2 regions of the Paenibacillus sp. SSG-1 genome follow, and region 2 is predicted to be linked to the other one. Evidence: a T-box and tRNA genes for the amino acid it is inferred to sense, from the RefSeq annotation. Region 2 holds a T-box; the other holds one or more tRNA genes.
What was found. A T-box is a leader RNA that pairs with one kind of tRNA and senses whether it is charged. The one in region 2 lies ahead of BCV73_RS09945 (glutamine--tRNA ligase/YqeY domain fusion protein), so its partner is inferred to be a tRNA-Gln.
Positions count from the first base shown of each region.

Region 1: it encodes a tRNA-Gln, which carries the amino acid that the T-box ahead of BCV73_RS09945 (glutamine--tRNA ligase/YqeY domain fusion protein) is inferred to sense. The anticodon was not compared.

Region 1 covers NZ_MBRK01000001.1:7,180,580-7,189,108, forward strand. Annotated here, with positions in the region: rRNA gene BCV73_RS32735 (23S ribosomal RNA) at 1-226, shown strand, start outside; tRNA gene BCV73_RS32740 (tRNA-Asn) at 332-407, shown strand; tRNA gene BCV73_RS32745 (tRNA-Ser) at 412-503, shown strand; tRNA gene BCV73_RS32750 (tRNA-Glu) at 513-587, shown strand; tRNA gene BCV73_RS32755 (tRNA-Val) at 794-869, shown strand; tRNA gene BCV73_RS32760 (tRNA-Met) at 905-978, shown strand; tRNA gene BCV73_RS32765 (tRNA-Asp) at 1,016-1,092, shown strand; tRNA gene BCV73_RS32770 (tRNA-Phe) at 1,150-1,225, shown strand; tRNA gene BCV73_RS32775 (tRNA-Thr) at 1,249-1,324, shown strand; tRNA gene BCV73_RS32780 (tRNA-Tyr) at 1,328-1,413, shown strand; tRNA gene BCV73_RS32785 (tRNA-Trp) at 1,424-1,497, shown strand; tRNA gene BCV73_RS32790 (tRNA-His) at 1,529-1,604, shown strand; tRNA gene BCV73_RS32795 (tRNA-Gln) at 1,627-1,701, shown strand; tRNA gene BCV73_RS32800 (tRNA-Gly) at 1,708-1,782, shown strand; tRNA gene BCV73_RS32805 (tRNA-Cys) at 1,792-1,865, shown strand; tRNA gene BCV73_RS32810 (tRNA-Arg) at 1,878-1,954, shown strand; tRNA gene BCV73_RS32815 (tRNA-Leu) at 1,972-2,051, shown strand; gene BCV73_RS32820 (LiaF transmembrane domain-containing protein) at 2,684-2,989, shown strand; gene BCV73_RS32825 (PspA/IM30 family protein) at 3,068-3,742, shown strand; gene BCV73_RS32830 (PspC domain-containing protein) at 3,747-4,235, shown strand; gene BCV73_RS32835 (PspA/IM30 family protein) at 4,239-4,946, shown strand; gene liaF (cell wall-active antibiotics response protein LiaF) at 5,120-5,767, shown strand; gene BCV73_RS32845 (sensor histidine kinase) at 5,783-6,865, shown strand; gene BCV73_RS32850 (response regulator transcription factor) at 6,846-7,493, shown strand; gene BCV73_RS32855 (hypothetical protein) at 7,601-7,933, opposite strand; gene BCV73_RS32860 (YwmB family TATA-box binding protein) at 8,112-8,529, shown strand, end outside.
Region 2 covers NZ_MBRK01000001.1:2,104,655-2,113,183, forward strand. Annotated here, with positions in the region: gene BCV73_RS09930 (glycosyltransferase family 2 protein) at 1-322, shown strand, start outside; gene BCV73_RS09935 (helix-turn-helix transcriptional regulator) at 581-1,483, opposite strand; gene BCV73_RS09940 (glycoside hydrolase family 172 protein) at 1,686-2,768, shown strand; T-box leader at 2,854-3,117, shown strand; gene BCV73_RS09945 (glutamine--tRNA ligase/YqeY domain fusion protein) at 3,189-4,874, shown strand; gene BCV73_RS09950 (VOC family protein) at 5,000-5,683, shown strand; gene BCV73_RS09955 (LacI family DNA-binding transcriptional regulator) at 5,781-6,734, shown strand; gene rpoD (RNA polymerase sigma factor RpoD) at 7,037-7,942, shown strand; gene BCV73_RS09965 (restriction endonuclease) at 8,128-8,529, shown strand, end outside.

The DNA of each region.
Region 1 (8,529 bases), 5.1 Mb from region 2:
CCGGGATGGACGTACCGCTGGTGCACCAGTTGTTCCGCCAGGAGCATGGCTGGGTAGCTACGTACGGACGGGATAAGCGCTGAAAGCATCTAAGCGTGAAGCCCCCCTCAAGATGAGATTTCCCAGTATGTAAGACCCCTTGTAGACGACGAGGTAGATAGGTTGGAGGTGGAAGTGCAGCAATGCATGGAGCTGACCAATACTAATCGGTCGAGGGCTTATCCTAAAAGCTTTCTGAAAGAAAGCTTGCTACGGAAGCATATGCTTATTAATTCGCAGATTCGTTTCGTATCTAGTTTTCAAGTGATCAAACACTTGAATTAAATATTGTTCCCTGATAGCTCAGTTGGTAGAGCACTCGACTGTTAATCGAGTTGTCACAGGTTCGAGTCCTGTTCGGGGAGCCATTATGGAGAGGTGTCCGAGTTGGCCGAAGGAGCACGATTGGAAATCGTGTAGGCGCCAAAAGCGTCTCGAGGGTTCGAATCCCTCTCTCTCCGCCATTATAGTTTGGCCCGTTGGTCAAGGGGTTAAGACACCTCCCTTTCACGGAGGTAACATGGGTTCGAATCCCATACGGGTCACCACTTTTATTGCTTGCATCAGGGATGAGAATCCAAAAAGGGTTCGTCGGAGCGTTACTTCGATAGCATATGCATCGCAGTCTCGAACGAAGTGAGAGTATCCCATACAGGTCACCACTTTAATTATTAGCTTCAGGGATGAGAATCCAAAGAAAAAATGCTTGCCTTTTTAGTGGTTTATCTGCTAAGATATTAAAAGTGTTTCTTATGGAGGCTTAGCTCAGCTGGGAGAGCATCTGCCTTACAAGCAGAGGGTCGGGGGTTCGATCCCCTCAGCCTCCACCATGTATACTTTAAAGAAAATAAATATTTTTTAATGACGCGGGGTGGAGCAGTCCGGTAGCTCGTCGGGCTCATAACCCGAAGGTCGCAGGTTCAAATCCTGCCCCCGCAATTTATCTCCTTATTTATGGAGATACATAATTGGCCGTGGAACCGTGGTGTAGAGGCCTAACATGCCTGCCTGTCACGCAGGAGATCGCGGGTTCGAATCCCGTCGGTTCCGCCATTTATTTTCTTGAGAGTTTAGTTTGTTGCAATAATACTCTTGATAGAAACAAAATTAGGCTCGGTAGCTCAGTCGGTAGAGCAGAGGACTGAAAATCCTCGTGTCGGCGGTTCGATTCCGTCCCGAGCCACCATGAATTTAATAATAAGCATAAAAGCCGGTGTAGCTCAATTGGTAGAGCAACTGACTTGTAATCAGTAGGTTGGGGGTTCAAGTCCTCTCGCCGGCACCATATGGAGGCTTAGCGAAGTGGCCAAACGCAGCAGACTGTAAATCTGTTCTCGTACGAGTTCGGTGGTTCGAATCCATCAGCCTCCACCAGTTTTATTATAGGGGCATAGTTTAAAGGTAGAACAGCGGTCTCCAAAACCGTTAGTGTGGGTTCAATTCCTGCTGCCCCTGCCATTCGAAATACAGCTTCATATCTTTTATTATGGCGGTCGTGGCGAAGGGGTTAACGCACCGGATTGTGGCTCCGGCATTCGTGGGTTCAAGTCCCATCGATCGCCCCATAACTTATAATGACAATCTTGTTGGGGATTAGCCAAGCGGTAAGGCAACGGACTTTGACTCCGTCATGCATAGGTTCGAATCCTATATCCCCAGCCAGTTTAAGCGGACGTGGCTCAGCGGTAGAGCATCGCCTTGCCAAGGCGAGGGTCGCGGGTTCGATTCCCGTCGTCCGCTCCATTTGATTTCGGCGCCATAGCCAAGTGGTAAGGCACAGCTCTGCAAAAGCTTTATCCCCAGTTCGAATCTGGGTGGCGCCTCCATTAACTTCATATGCGCCCTTAGCTCAGCTGGATAGAGCGTTTGACTACGAATCAAAAGGTCAGGAGTTCGAATCTCTTAGGGCGCGCCATTTTTTTAACTGAATATGCCGGTGTGGCGGAATTGGCAGACGCGCGCGACTCAAAATCGTGAGGGAAACCGTGGGGGTTCGAGTCCCTTCACCGGCATCATAGAGAAAAGCCTTGGAAAATATCCAAGGCTTTTTCTTGTATAGACTAACATTGTACACCGAGCCATCGTTCGTCGTTCGTTAATCCCTCATCCTGCTGTACACTTGCACTTCTCCTTCTAATCAGCCACCTGATGATATCCCGCAGAAAGGCAGCCATATTAATTCGTATTGCGTTTATTTGTATGACTGTATGGTATTTAAAGATCCTCTGATCAATCCGTTCGTTATACCATTACTCCCTTTGAACGTTTTCCCCATCCTTGATTAAAGTTGATAAACCATTCCAGCCGGCTTTACCTGGGCTAAGCAGGCTCAATGTTTCTTTAGCTAAGTGCTAAATCCCTTGCTCAGAGCCTCCAACGACTCCCTATCCCAAGCATTGTATAAGTAAACTGCTCATTGAAGTTCCATAGCGTGTTGATCATGCCCTATAAACGGGCAATTGGAGCTGCCAGTGGAGGATGTGGCTGCCGCGTTACATGCAGAAAAGCTTGCTTCGTCTAAGGTCCGAGCCTTCCCCCGACTTAGGTCTAGGATTAAAAACCGTCTTGGGTCCGTTTTGGAAAACCCGGATTGAACCTAAAATAGAGTCATAAGGTTGATACAAACGAAAGGCGGTGACAATGCATGAGAACAAATAAAACTTCTGGTTGGGCGATCGTATTGATCGCAATCGGGGCACTGATGCTCCTGGGAGTATTCGCTCCATTATTCGGCAGGCTGATCGGATTGATCTTCCCGATCCTGATGATCGTGCTCGGCTATTATGGAATTCGCAGAGGTAAGGTGGTCATCGGTACGATTATCCTCGCATTCGGTGTCATGGGACTTCTGGCGAAGCTGTCCTGGATCATCGGACCGCTGCTGGGAATTGCCCTGGTAGTGTTCGGGATTATGCTGCTGAAAGGTAAGAAGTCGTCGAAGTGGATGTAACGGTAACAAAGAATTACCTTTAATAAATACAATCAAACGAATAGGCGATCACAGCTTATAAGGAGGGAGCAAAAACAGATGAGCGTATTTCGCAGGGTACGGGATATCACCGTAGCGACATTAAATGAACGTTTGGAACAAAGTCAGGACCCGGTACGGTTGATCGATCAGTTTTTGGCATCAACGCGTGACGATATTATGGAAGCCGAGAAGCTCGTTCAGCAGTACTCCGCTCACGTGAGACAGCTGAAGCAGCAAGTGGATCAGGCATCCAACATGAAGGAAAAGCGTGAGGAGCAGGCGCTGCTGGCTCTGAAGGCCGGCGAGGATCATCTAGCCAAGCTCGCACTGCAGGAAAAAATAATCTATGAAGAAAAGCTCGAGCAATACGGAGGACTGCTGGATACAACCCGCCAGTCGCTCACCGAGCTGGAAAATCAACTGAACGACCTGAAATTGGAGTACCAAACCGTGTACAGCAAACGTCAATACTACGCGGCACGGATGGAAACCCTCAGACTTCAGCAGCGGATGAATCAGCGCATGGAAGGTTTTGGCGGACAGGATGTTCCCAAGATGTTCAACCGTCTGGAAGACCGCATTTCCGATTGGGAATTTGAAGCACGCAGTCTGCGCGACCTGCGCCGCGGCGGTCAGGAACTGTTCGAGCAAGCCAGCGGAACGGTATCCAGCGTGCTGGAAAGGGAGCTGGCCCGCCTGAAGGAAAAGCTGAACAACAGCGGAAAGGAGTAACGTCATGAGCAAGCTATACCGATCGACCCGCGATAAAATGGTCACCGGTTTGTGCGGCGGTCTGTCCGATACCTTTGGCATCGATTCCACGCTGCTGCGGATCCTGTTTTTGATCAGTATCCCATTTACCGGCGGGACCACGCTGTTCATCTACTTTATCGCGGCTTTGGTCATCCCTAAAGAACCTACGACACCTTTTAATCCATATGGACCGGGACCGGGGGCAGCTGGGGGCGGATACTACGGCAATAGTATGGGGTCCGGCAGCTACTACGGCAACGGTCAGCAAGGCAACGGCGCTTATGGTGCCCAATCTTTTGACCCTAGAGCCAAATACAACGGTTCGCCTTACGGCGGAGGCAGACCGGGCGGATACAGCTCGTCCGCATCCGACCTGGACGCCATGATGGAAGATATCGAGAAGAAAGCCATGAAGAAAGAGCTTGAGGAATTGAAAAAAAAATTATCTAAGTACGAGAAGGGAGAAGTGTAAAACATGGGAGTATTTAAAAGAATTAAGGATATGACGAAAGCATCGGTGAACGAGGTATTGGATAAAGTTGAAGATCCGGTAATTATGCTGAACCAGTATCTGCGCGATATGGAGGCAGAAATCCATGACGCGGAAGTTACAGTAGCGAAGCAAATGGCCAATGAACGCCGCATGAAGCAGCGCGTGGAAGAAGCCGTGAAGATGGCCGGCCAACGTGAGGCACAAGCTGAACTGGCACTTCGTAACGGCCAGGAAGAAGTAGCGCGCAAGCTGCTCGAGGAAAAGATTTATTTTGACCAAAAACTGTCCGAGTACCAAGAACTGCACGCTCAATCCGAGGCACAAGCTAAAGAACTGGTACAGCAGCTCCATGACATGAAAGACGAGTTCTACAAAATGCGCAACAAGCGCAATGAGCTCGTAGCCCGTGCGCAAATGGCGAAAGCCAAAAAGCAAATGTCTCAAATCAGCAGCCTGCATACGATCGAAAGCGGCAGCGCGTCCCTTGGATTCCACCGCATGGAAGAAAAGATCATGCAAATGGAAGCTGAAGCCGATGTGATGCGTGCCCCTTACCGTCCGGAAACAACATCCGCTTTCACCAGCCCGGTCGATGCGGAGAAGCAGCTGAAGGTGGAAGAACAGCTCAGCGCGCTGAAAAGCAAGCTGAACCCGCCGGCTGCCGCTCCTTCCAAATCGAATAAAGAATAAGTATTCAATTTTGCGGACAATATGATATGCTAGGAAGAATGGAATAAGGGCGCGAGACCTCATTCACATCTTCCTGGATCCCGGTGAAGCCATAAGGAGTGTGCCCGTCACAATCCTATGGCTTTTCCGGTCTTACTTTTCCGATAAACCAAGACATCATAAGGAGGTGCGGCATGGAAAAAAGAAATCGCTTCATTGCGCTGATTCTCATCGGGATCGGCCTCCTCATGCTCTTCGGCAGGTGGGTCGGCTTTTTTACCATCGTCGCCCTCTTATTCATTCTTATGGGAATTTATACGATTCGCGGCGGAAAAGTGAAGAGGGGCTACCGTCTCGTTGCGGTGGGCGCCATCCTGCTGCTGATTGATCATTTGCTGATCGTGCTGGGGATTGCGCTAATCTCCCTGGGATGGTTTTTTGTAAAGGCAAGGAAAGTACAAAACCGGGACGGGTACCTGCAGAAGCAGGGATTTTCGGGTCATTACAATTGGGACCAGGTCCCTTGGGCTATGAGAAGCCAGAGCGTCTGGCATGTCATCAACGAAGCCGATCTGGATTTGTCGCTTGCGATCCCCGAGGAACACCGTACGGTGATGATGTTTCAAGGCATCATGGGGGATACGGACATCAAAATTCCGGAGTATTACGGGGTGGAGCTTGAAGTGTTCGTCCTGTTCGGTGCGATCGATTTCAGAGGGCACCGGGATAACGGTTTGATGAACCGTTTGAACTGGAAATCCCCTAATTATGAGACCAGCGAATACAAAGTTAAATTCCATATTTCCTACCTGGTAGGAGATGTTGATATTGATCTGTCATAGGAGGAGGGTTCCCTGATGAAAACCAGAAAACCGGCTAATATGGTCTCCCGGAGCATGGGCGAGGGGGCCCTTCTTTCTTTTGTTATGCTCCTGATCATTTTTTACGTACTTTATACATATGGTTATTTGGCCCCGTTTGATTCTTGGCAAAAAACGCTGCAGGCCGGTGCTACGCTGATCCTGGTTCCGATCGGTCTGGGAGCTATCTTCGGGTTCTATCAGAGCTACCGGGTAAAATTGAAGCTGGAACGGCTGCGGGAAACGCTGCTCTCCTGGGAAAAAGGGAACGTCGCCCGCTCCGTACCGGAGCTTGGCAGCGACGAGGTCGGGCGCCTTGGCGAGCAGCTTGGACGCATCAGCAAAAAGTGGGAGGAGCAGGTCAACTCCCTTCAGCGCTTATCCACGAATAATGCCCAGCTGGCCGAGCAGGCGCGGATATCGGCGATCGTAGAAGAGCGCCAGCGGCTGGCGCGGGAGCTGCATGATGCGGTATCCCAGCAGCTGTTTGCGATATCGATGACGGCGACGGCCGTGGGGAGGACGCTTGAGAAGGATTTTGACAAGGCCCAGCGCCAGGTGGCGCTCATCGAAGAAATGGCCGCCGTGGCCCAATCGGAAATGAGAGCGCTGCTGCTGCATCTCCGGCCGGTCTATCTGGAGGGCAAGCCGCTGGAGCAAGGCCTCGGTGAGCTGATCAAAGAGCTCAAAGTGAAGGTTCCGATGGAAATCGTGTTTGAAATGGACAAAGGCATCCACCTGGTAAAAGGAATCGAAAACCATCTGTTCCGCATCATCCAGGAGGCGATGTCTAACACGCTCCGGCATGCCAAAGCGGATAAGATGGAAATCCGGATTCACCAAAAGAAAGACATGGTCTGGGTCATGCTGCGTGACGACGGCCAGGGCTTTGAACTAAACGAGACAAAACAGGCCTCTTACGGCCTTTCCAATATGCAGGAACGCGTCAATGAAATCGGCGGATCGATCCAAATTATTACGGCGCCCGGTAAGGGAACGCGAATCGAAATTACCGTGCCGATTGTATCTGAAGACAAAGCAGGGAGTGAGGATCTTGGAAATGGAAACACCCATGATTAAAGTGCTGCTCGTCGATGACCACGAGATGGTACGGATCGGTCTGGCAGCCGTGCTGGGGACCGAGGACGGCATCGAAGTCGTCGGCGAAGCAGGCAGCGGGGAGGAAGGCATCCGCCTTGCCCGGGAATACAAACCCGACGTCGTCCTGATGGACCTGGTGATGGAGGGCATGGACGGGATTGAGGCGACGCGTCAGCTGCTGAAGCTGTACCCGGACTGCAAGGTGATCGTGCTGACAAGCTATTTGGACGACGAGAAAATGTACCCGGTTATCGAGGCCGGCGCATTCAGCTACCTGCTAAAGACGTCGCGCGCAAGCGAAATCGCCGACGCCATCCGCGCCGCGGCGCGCGGCCAATCGGTCTTGGAATCGCAGGTCGCCTCCAAAATGATGAACCGGTTCCGCCATCCGGAGGTGGAGGCCCCGGCGCACAAGGAGCTGACCGACCGCGAAATGGATGTGCTCCGCCTATTGGCGCAGGGCAAGTCCAACCAGGAAATCGCCGATGACCTCATCATTGGAATCAAAACGGTCAAGTTCCATGTGACGAACATCCTGGCGAAACTGGGCGTAGACGACCGCACGCAGGCGGCGATCTACGCTTACAAGAACGGTCTGGCGGAATAGTTAGGTTGAATCCAAAGCAAATTAGTCCATAGCAGATGAAAAGCCCCTGAGGAGCGGATAGCTTCCAGGGGCTTTTTTAGATCATAATGTGTAAGTTTTGAAGACCGCTAAATCAAAAACAGCAGCCCGAGAGTGGCCAGACTTAGCGCCAGGCCAGCTCCAAAGCCGAATCCATAGCCATACGGATAATAAGGATAGAAGGCGCGGACGGTGGCTTTTTCCGGAGCTTTGGCTACAGGCCCCTTTGCGCGTTTTTTATAGCCGCCCTTTACTTTGGCGCCGTGCAGCTGGGTGCCTTCCGGCCCGTTCAGAATAATATGGCCGTCTTTGCACTCCGTCAGCTTTCCGGTATATACTCTGCCGTCATACATACAGGCGGCGACCATTTTGCCGCAGTGCTGCCGAATATTTTCTTCTGTTAATGGGTAAATAGGGATCATGGAAGTGTGCGAACCTCCCTTATCATTTTTATTAACCAGTGTATTCATGGCCCATGGACGCGGCTATGGTCATTCACCCAATTTCGCCTATCGTTCGGCTTTAGGTATAATCGCCCCGGAAACGGACATCCTTTTAGTAGATTGATAGATTTCCTGGTGAAGGGATGTATGAGGGATGATGGCAGTCCGGAGATGGGCAGGTTTAGGTTTGGCGGTATGCATAGCGGCTTTGGTATGGATGGGGTATTTGTGGTACAGCGCGAATCAGACGTCGGCGCCGTCCCATCAGGATCCGGAAGAATTGCGCACCCTCTTGAAGCTGGGAAATGAAGTGGTAGACGTGCCGCAGCGTCTGGTTGTGAAGTGGCAGGGAGACTGGGAAGCCAACGGAAATCAGGATGCGTACGAGGCGGCCGAGGGGCTGTCCCAATCACTGAATCTTCCGGGAGTACAGCGGCTGACGGAAGGCGGTCACTTGACGTACCGGGTCGTGGATACGAAAAATGGCGTTAACGTGCGGTTTAACTGGCAGGAGATTTCAGAGGATCGCAGTTATATTATTATTCAACTGGAGGCGGCTGGTGATGAGCAGCTGA
Region 2 (8,529 bases):
ATATTTAACTTTTTGCAATTTTGTAATGCCATATTTAGATGCTGTATATACATTAGTTTGGTTACCCGGCCTAATACTAGCCTTTTTTGGTTACTATTATATTGTCGGTGTTATGACGGTTCTGGTTCTTCCACTAACCTTTGCGGTTAATTTGATTTTATATTTGTATCAGAAACGTGTGTTTAAAGCATTAGATTTGAAAATCCGGAAAAACTACTTAGGTTTTATTGCTTATGTATTGTTATATCAAATGATTATGAGTCCAGTTTCGGTATGGGGTTATATTCAGGAAATGTTTAAGCTTAGACGTGTATGGAAGTAATTAGCCTTTTTAGGACGAAAACATGCTGGACAGTTCAAGGACATCGAGCACAATGCTGAAGCAGCGGGTAACGTAAGTAACCGAGACCGGACGCTGTCCGTTCAGTGGAAGCTGGCTCAAGACGCCGCCGAATTCAAGGATAAAGTGTGGCCGTATGGAGGCTGGGGGAACTCGGAAGCGGAGCTTTGGACAAGCTGGTTCAAGCTGCCACAACGGCAAAGTAAATCAAAGGCTGCTGCGCGTTTATGTGTCAGCGGCTTAATGATGGATTTCCGGAGCACCCATGGAGGCATGGGTGCTCATGTATTTTTTCGGGGAGATGCCGCAGGCGGACTTAAACGCTTTACTGAAAGCGTAAATGCTGCTGTAGCCAACCTGCTCGGCGATCGCGGACAAGGATAACCGGCTGTACATCATCAGCTCCTTGGCCCGCTCCATCCGGTACCGGATCTGGAATTGGTGCGGGGACACATCATACGTCTGCTTGAATACGCGCGAGAAGTGATACAGGCTCAGGCAGGCCGTTTTGGATAAGTCCTCCAGCCGAATGATGCCATTGTAATGCTCCATGATGTGGGTCACCGCCCGCTCCATCGCGGCCTGATGCAGCGAGAGCCGGCCATGTCCGGCCGCCTTCAGGCCCTTAATGACCAAATACAGAATATCCAGCACGAGTGATTTCTGAAGCAGCGGAAATTCGGCATCCCGGCGCTCGTAGGCGTGGATGAGCCGCATCAGCTCCTGATGAATTTCCGCATTGTTCTGTACCCGGATCAGATGGGGGATTTCGAGCACGGAACCCAGCCAATCCGGCCGGAGCCACGAAAGCTCTTGTTGGCTGCATTCCGCCCGCAGCTTAAAGTTGATCGGCACCTCCTCGTAGTCTTCATAATACAGGGCGTCGAAATGGATATGGGGCATCCAGCAGGGTCCCCTGGAACGGACAAATTCATGCTCAATACCGGGCTTGAACAGCAGCAGGTCGCCTGGATACACAGTCAGTGAATCCCCGCCAATCCGGATATCGAGCTCGCCTTGTTCAACATACAGCAGTTCGTAATCAAAAATGATCCGCGGCGCCAGTTTCATACGGTCAACTTTGTGATGCCACGCCCTTCGCACGTAGGGGGACAAGGCTTGCAGCAGATGTTGCCGGTCCATACGCTTTGACAGCTCCCTCCACTATTGGTCCCGTATCCGGGTTTCCGCTCTTTCAGCGGCTCGGCGGTTCTTTATTCTGACAATAGCAAGAATGGATAACAAATAACAAGTCCCAACATCGATAAAGAGGGGAAACGCCTGTAGAATGACTTGTAACCGCTTTAATGCAAATCCGATTTGACCAATGACAGGAGAGATGAGTATGGAACCTTTTAACGGACTGAATATGAGCCTGGGTAATTTATTCCGGATGTCCTCCGCACAAACGAGATCGATCAGTGCGGAAAATGTGACGGGAGCTAAAGGAAAGGGCGGCATGGCCACCCAGGGAACCGGAGCGAATGCCGGGCGGGATTTGGGTCAGGGATGGAAAATATCTCCATCGGTGGAGATCAAACCGGGTGAGGTGTTTACCGCCGCAGAAATCGACGGTCCCGGAGCCATACAGCATATTTGGCTGACCTGCTTTCCGGACAGCTGGCGTCATATGATTCTGCGCTTTTATTGGGATGATGAGCAGGATCCTTCCATAGAAGTGCCTGTCGGCGACTTCTTCTGCAATGGATGGTGCGAGCGGAGCAATGTCAACTCCCTGCCTGTGGCAGTCAATCCCGCCGGCGGGATGAACAGCTATTGGGTGATGCCGTTTCGCAAGAAAGCCCGGGTTACGGTAGAGAACCGGATGGACAAACCCGTCGTGCTGTATTACCAGTTCACCTATACGCTGACCGAGGTGCCGGAGGATGCGGCCTATTTTCACGCGCAATGGCGCCGGAGCAACCCCTTGCCGTACAAGCAGGACCATGTGCTTCTGGATGGCGTGAAGGGGAGGGGACAGTACGTCGGCACGTACATCGCCTGGCAGGTGAACAACACGGGGTGGTGGGGAGAAGGCGAGATCAAGTTCTATATGGACGGCGACCGCGATTTCCCGACGATTTGCGGCACCGGGACCGAAGACTATTTTGGCGGCGCCTGGAATTTTGAGCATCCACAGGGACAGTACGGTGCGTTTTCCACTGCCTATTTGGGCTTTCACCAGCAAATCAGACCGGACGGCCTATACCGGAGCCAGCAGCGATTCGGGATGTACCGCTGGCATGTGATGGACCCGATCCGGTTTGAACAGGACTTGAAGGTAACGATCCAGGCGCTCGGTTGGCGTTCCGGCGGCCGCTATTTGCCGCTGCAGGACGATATCGCCTCCGTCGCTTTCTGGTATCAATCCGAGCCGCACACCACGCATCCACCGCTGCCGGATAACGATGGCCTGGAGGTTATTTAATCCCCGCCCTTTCCGGTTAAAGCATGCATAATGCGGTTTACATTGGCCGAAAATGATGTTAATATGGTCAAAATCAAAACGGAACGAAAACGCGGTGAAGAGAAGAGTAGATGAACGGGCAGCCTTGCAGAGAGCTCCGGCAGCTGTGAAGGAGCAGGCCGCCCGTCATTGAAGCAAGCCTCCGAGCGGCGCATTGGAAGAGGGGTCCTCATTCCTTCGGATGGTGCGACAGGAGCTCCTGTTACAGAGCTAGGGTATAAGCATGCGTGCATGCCGTACCCGAAGAGGCGGATGTAGCGATAGATCCGCGAACCGGGGTGGCACCGCGAAATACAATCTCGTCCCCAAGACGTCAGCGTCTTGGAGGCGGGATTTTTTTGTTTTCTTTTTGATTGATATAAGAGCAGGAGGGGACAGTTGATGGAAGGAAAGGTAAGGAAAGAAGAAGCCGTGGATTTTCTAACGAAAACCGTGATGGAGGATGTGGAGAACGAAACGTATTCCAGACCGATCGCGACCCGGTTTCCGCCGGAGCCGAACGGCTATTTGCACATCGGAAGCGCCTATGCAATTCACGTGAACGCAGCCATTGCCGAAGCATTTCACGGGAAGATGAATCTGCGCTTTGACGATACGAATCCACTAAAGGAAGACATGAAATACGTGGACGCGATCCGGGAGGATGTCCGGTGGCTTGGTCTGGACCTGCCGGTGTACTTTGGCTCGGATTATTCGGAAGAGATCTTCGAAGCGGCTTTGAAGCTCATCCGTAAAGGAAAGGCCTATGTCTGCGATTTGTCGGCGGAGGAAATGACGGAATACCGCGGAACGCTCACGGAGTCTGGAAGAAACAGTCCTTATCGCGAACGGACGGTGGAGGAGAATCTATCCCTGTTCCGTCAAATGAAGGAAGGCCGGTTCCCGGACGGCGCCAAGGTGCTGCGGGCCAAAATTGACATGTCTTCGCCCAACATCAACTTGAGGGACCCGGCCTTGTACCGCATCATCCACGCCGAGCATTACCGGACAGGGAGTGAGTGGTGCGTGTATCCGATGTATGATTTTGCCCATCCGATCCAGGATGCGATCGAAGGCATTACGCATTCGCTGTGCTCCGCGGAATTCAGGGATCACCGACCCTTGTACGAATGGGTGCTGCGCGAGCTGGAAGTAACGGAACCCCCGAAGCAGCGGGAATTCGGACGTCTGAACGTTTCCGGAATGGTCACGAGCAAAAGGTACATCAGGGAGCTGGTCGAAGGCGGATTCGTTGACGGATGGGATGATCCCCGCCTTCCGACCTTGAAGGGACTGCGGCGAAGAGGCGTTACGCCGGAAGGCCTCCGGAGGTTCATGCAGGAAGTGGGCATGCTGAGGGGGAGCAGCACGATGGATGCCGCGATGCTCGACCACTTCATCCGCCAGGACTTAAAGGATAAGTCTGTCGCTGTGATGGCTGTGCTTGATCCGCTTAAAGTCGTCATCACGAATTATCCGAAGGATCAGGTGGAAATACTGCATCTCCACCACAGCGATGCCGATCCGGCGCTTGGCAGCAGGGATGTCCCCTTTTCCGGAGAATTGTATATCGAGCGGGACGATTTTATGGAACATCCGGTATCGGGCTTTCATCGCCTGTTTCCGGGAAGTGAGGTTCGATTGAAGGGGGCGTACTATTTAAAATGCCATCATGCCGTCAAGGATCCGGAGACCGGTGAAGTGATCGAGCTGCACTGCACGTACGATCCCGAGACGAAAAGCGGAACCGGGTTCAGCGGCAGAAAGGTGAAATCGACGATTCATTGGGTGTCCGCCGCACACGGTGTTCCCGCCGAGATCCGCTTGTACGGCAGCCTGCTGAAAGATGCCGCGTCCGTGGCGGAATCGGACAATGATTGGGCAGAGCTGGTGTCTCCCGATTCCCGAATCATTTACAGGCAAGCGATCATGGAGCCATGGATGAAAAAAGCTTCACCGGATGCCAGATACCAGTTTATCCGCCAAGGCTATTTCTGCCTGGATCACAAAGATCTGACCGGTCCGGTACCGGTATTTAACCGGATCGTTTCGCTGAAAGATTCATGGAAGAGGGAAGCATCGCGTTGACCTACGACGTAAGTAGGCCAGGTCATGTTCCCCGCGGTGAACGGGGTATGGCGCATTTTAGAAATGCTGCGTACGCTGCCGCAGAGAAATTCCTTGAAAACCAGAAGCACATGGAGGTCGTTACGATGAAAATCCAACAACTTACGATAAATACCCGGCATTTTGCGGAGATGAAGCAATTTTACGCCGGGAAGCTCGGTCTCCCAGTGGCCGAAGAACAGTCGGATAACGTCACCATTCAAGCCGGCGGCAGCCAGCTCATTCTTCAGAAGGCAGCAGTGCCCGGCGAAAAATCGATGTACCATATTGCTTTTACGATTCCGACGAATCAGCTCGAGTCTACCAAAAAATGGGCAGCTCAGCGTGGAATTACGCTGTTCCGCGATCAGGACGGGGATCAATTTCATTTCGGGAACTGGAATGCCGACGCCCTGTATTTTTACGATCCGGATGAGAATCTGATTGAATTCATTGCCCACCATTCGTTTGATAACGCCGAAAATGAAGACTTCACAAGCAGCCAGCTGCTGCGGATCAGTGAAATCGGGCTGCCTGTTGATGAAGTGGCCGCTGCCGTGGAACAGATTCAAACGACGCTGGGACTGTCCATGTGGAGCGGTGACGGGCGGCAATTTGCGGCGATGGGCGACGCCGAGGGCTTGTTGATCGTGGTGGACCGTGAACGGCCTTGGTTTCCGGACGGAAGAGCACCGATTGTCAGCGGGACACGGGTTGTCATTCAGGCACAAGGCAACGAGCAGCTTATGCTGCAGGCCGATCAGTACGACATCCAGTCCCGGGATGAATAATCCGCTGCGGCTGGTCCACGATCGTAATGAGGATCGGAGTCAGCGTGATATAATAAAGGAACTATTCGAAATGTAAAAAGTCAGAAGGCAGGGAGTTATGGCCAACATTCACGAAATCGCCAGACGGGCCGGTGTTTCGGTATCCACGGTATCCCGGGTTCTCAACCAGCATCCGTACGTTTCCGCTGAGAAAAGAGATGCCGTGCAGCGAGCCATCGACGAACTGGATTACACGCCAAACCGCAATGCAGTTGATTTGATCCGCGGCCGGACCCGCAGCATCGGCGTGATCATCCCGTACAACAACAACCCGGCTTTCGACCGGATGCTAAGCGGTGTATTGAACAAATCGGTTGAGGAAGATTACACCGTCACTGTGCTTCCAACCCGATATGATCCGGAGAAAGAGCTGGAGTATTTGACCATGCTGAAAACTAAACTGCTCGACGGCATCATCATTACGTCCCGTGCCAACGATTGGTCGTCCATCGTCCCCTTTGCGGGATATGGTCACATCGTAGCGTGCGAATATACGGAACTGGAGGATATCGGCTGCGCCTACATTGACCGGTATGCCGCGACGCTCGAGGTGTTTTCCTTCCTGAAAAGCATGGGGCACGCCGATGTTGCGTTCACGACGGCAAGAGGGGAGACCAGCATCAGCACCCGGCTGACGATGCAGGCTTACCGGGACGTTTTTGGGGAAGTCCCGCCATGCCGGTGCCTGGATGGCTGCACCACATTGAAGGATGGTATGGATGCAGCCCGCCACTTTCTTGAAGGAAAAGTCCGGCCGACCGCCGTGTATGCCAACGGGGACGAGGTGGCAGCCGGAATCCACCAATTTGTTCTCTCTGCCGGGCTGCGTATTCCGGACGATATCGCCATCATCGGACAGGAAAATCAGCCGATTGGCCAAGTCCTTCAGCTTACCACGGTAGACCATCAGCTCTTCCGGGCAGGTGAGGAGGCTCTAAGGCTCGTGACCCGTGGTTCCAGGGAAAAGGTGCAGATCCCGTATCGGATCATATACCGTTCTTCATCCGGATAAGGCCAACAAAAAAGACCCGCAGGAGTACATCAGCGTTACTCCGGCGGGTCTATATTATGTGATTTTTATGTAATTTAATCCAAAAGGCTAAATTCTATGAAACATATTGAAATGTAAGTGCGTATATGATATTATAATGTGTACTCCAAAATTAATCACATTATTACCATTTATCGTATCACAACGATTGGTGATTGTCAATATTTTTTACACCTCAGAAAGCCGTATCAAGCGATACAGAGAGATTATTTTCAGGGGGAGGAACGTACAGGATGATGGAAGAACGTGAACGCGATGAAGTGATGAGAAATCAAGCCGAGTCGAATCAACAGGAGCAAGACCAGCCCTATGCTGACGTCGAGCTGCTGCCGACGGGCATGAAGAACGATGATTCTGTGCGTATGTACTTGAAGGGAATTGGCCGTGTCGGCCTGCTGAGCACGGAAGAAGAAATCAAACTGGCCAAGCGCGTCGCTGAAGGGGACGAGGAAGCCAAGAAAATTATGGTCGAGGCGAACCTGCGGCTGGTTGTCAGCATTGCCCGGAGATATGCGGGCCGCGGCATGCAGCTCTTGGATCTGATCCAGGAAGGCAACATGGGGCTCATCAAAGCCGTAGATAAATTCGATTACACGAAAGGCTTTAAGTTCAGCACCTATGCTACATGGTGGATCAGACAGGCGATTACGCGGGCCATAGCCGATCAGGGAAGAACGATCCGGATTCCGGTCCATATGATCGAAACGATTAACAAGCTGGCACGTATATCGCGGCAGCTGGTGCAGGAGCTTGGACGCGAACCCGAAGTGGAAGAAATCGCTGCTGCGATGGAGCTCAGCGTAGAGAAGGTCCGTGAAATTATGAAAATTTCGCAGGATCCGGTTTCGCTCGAAACCCCGATCGGGGACGAGCATGATTCCAAGCTGGGTGACTTTATTGAGGATCATGATGCCCCGGCACCGGTTGACTCTGCAGCGTTCACCTTCCTGAAGGAACAGCTGGGCGATGTGCTCGACACGCTGACAGAGCGGGAAGAGAACGTGCTCCGTCTGCGCTTTGGCCTCGAAGACGGCCGCACGCGCACACTGGAAGAGGTCGGCAAGGTATTCGGCGTTACCCGTGAGCGCATCCGTCAGATTGAGGCGAAAGCGCTGCGGAAGCTGAGACACCCCAGCCGGAGCAAACGCTTGAAGGATTATATCGAGTAAACGATAGAGTCTAAGCGAATTCATTCGATTTGGAATTCATGAATCATTTCATATGTCATCATATTCATTTGAAAGCTGTCTGCAGGTCTAACTGCAGGCAGCTTTTCTCGTTTGGCCGTGGCTTGAAGGTCTGAAAACGATCGGCACTGGTAACACTGATTTTCATAGAAGGAGGTTGGAAGATTGTGATCATCAGTATATTAATCGTGACCAATGTCTGCTGGCTGCTGCTCTATCTCCGGCAGAAAGGGATGATGATGCATTACCGATCCAGTGCGATCGATACGCTGACCACCCATAACGAGATGAAAGAAACGCTAAAAATCGGCTTATATCATCGATATAAAAAGGAACAAGGTGATAGCAAGGACGAAGGGTCCCTGGAGTTTGAGGCGTTTATCGCCGAAATGATGGAAGCGGTAAGGGGTGGACGGACCTATGTCACCCGAGCATCACGTAATTACGGAATCGATATCGAGGAGCACACCGACCATGGCTTGTACCTGGGGCTTGCCGTTTGTACTGACGATCGGAATCCGGTGGATTACGGCCCCATTGCCGTGGTCCATTCCCAGATGGTGAAGCGC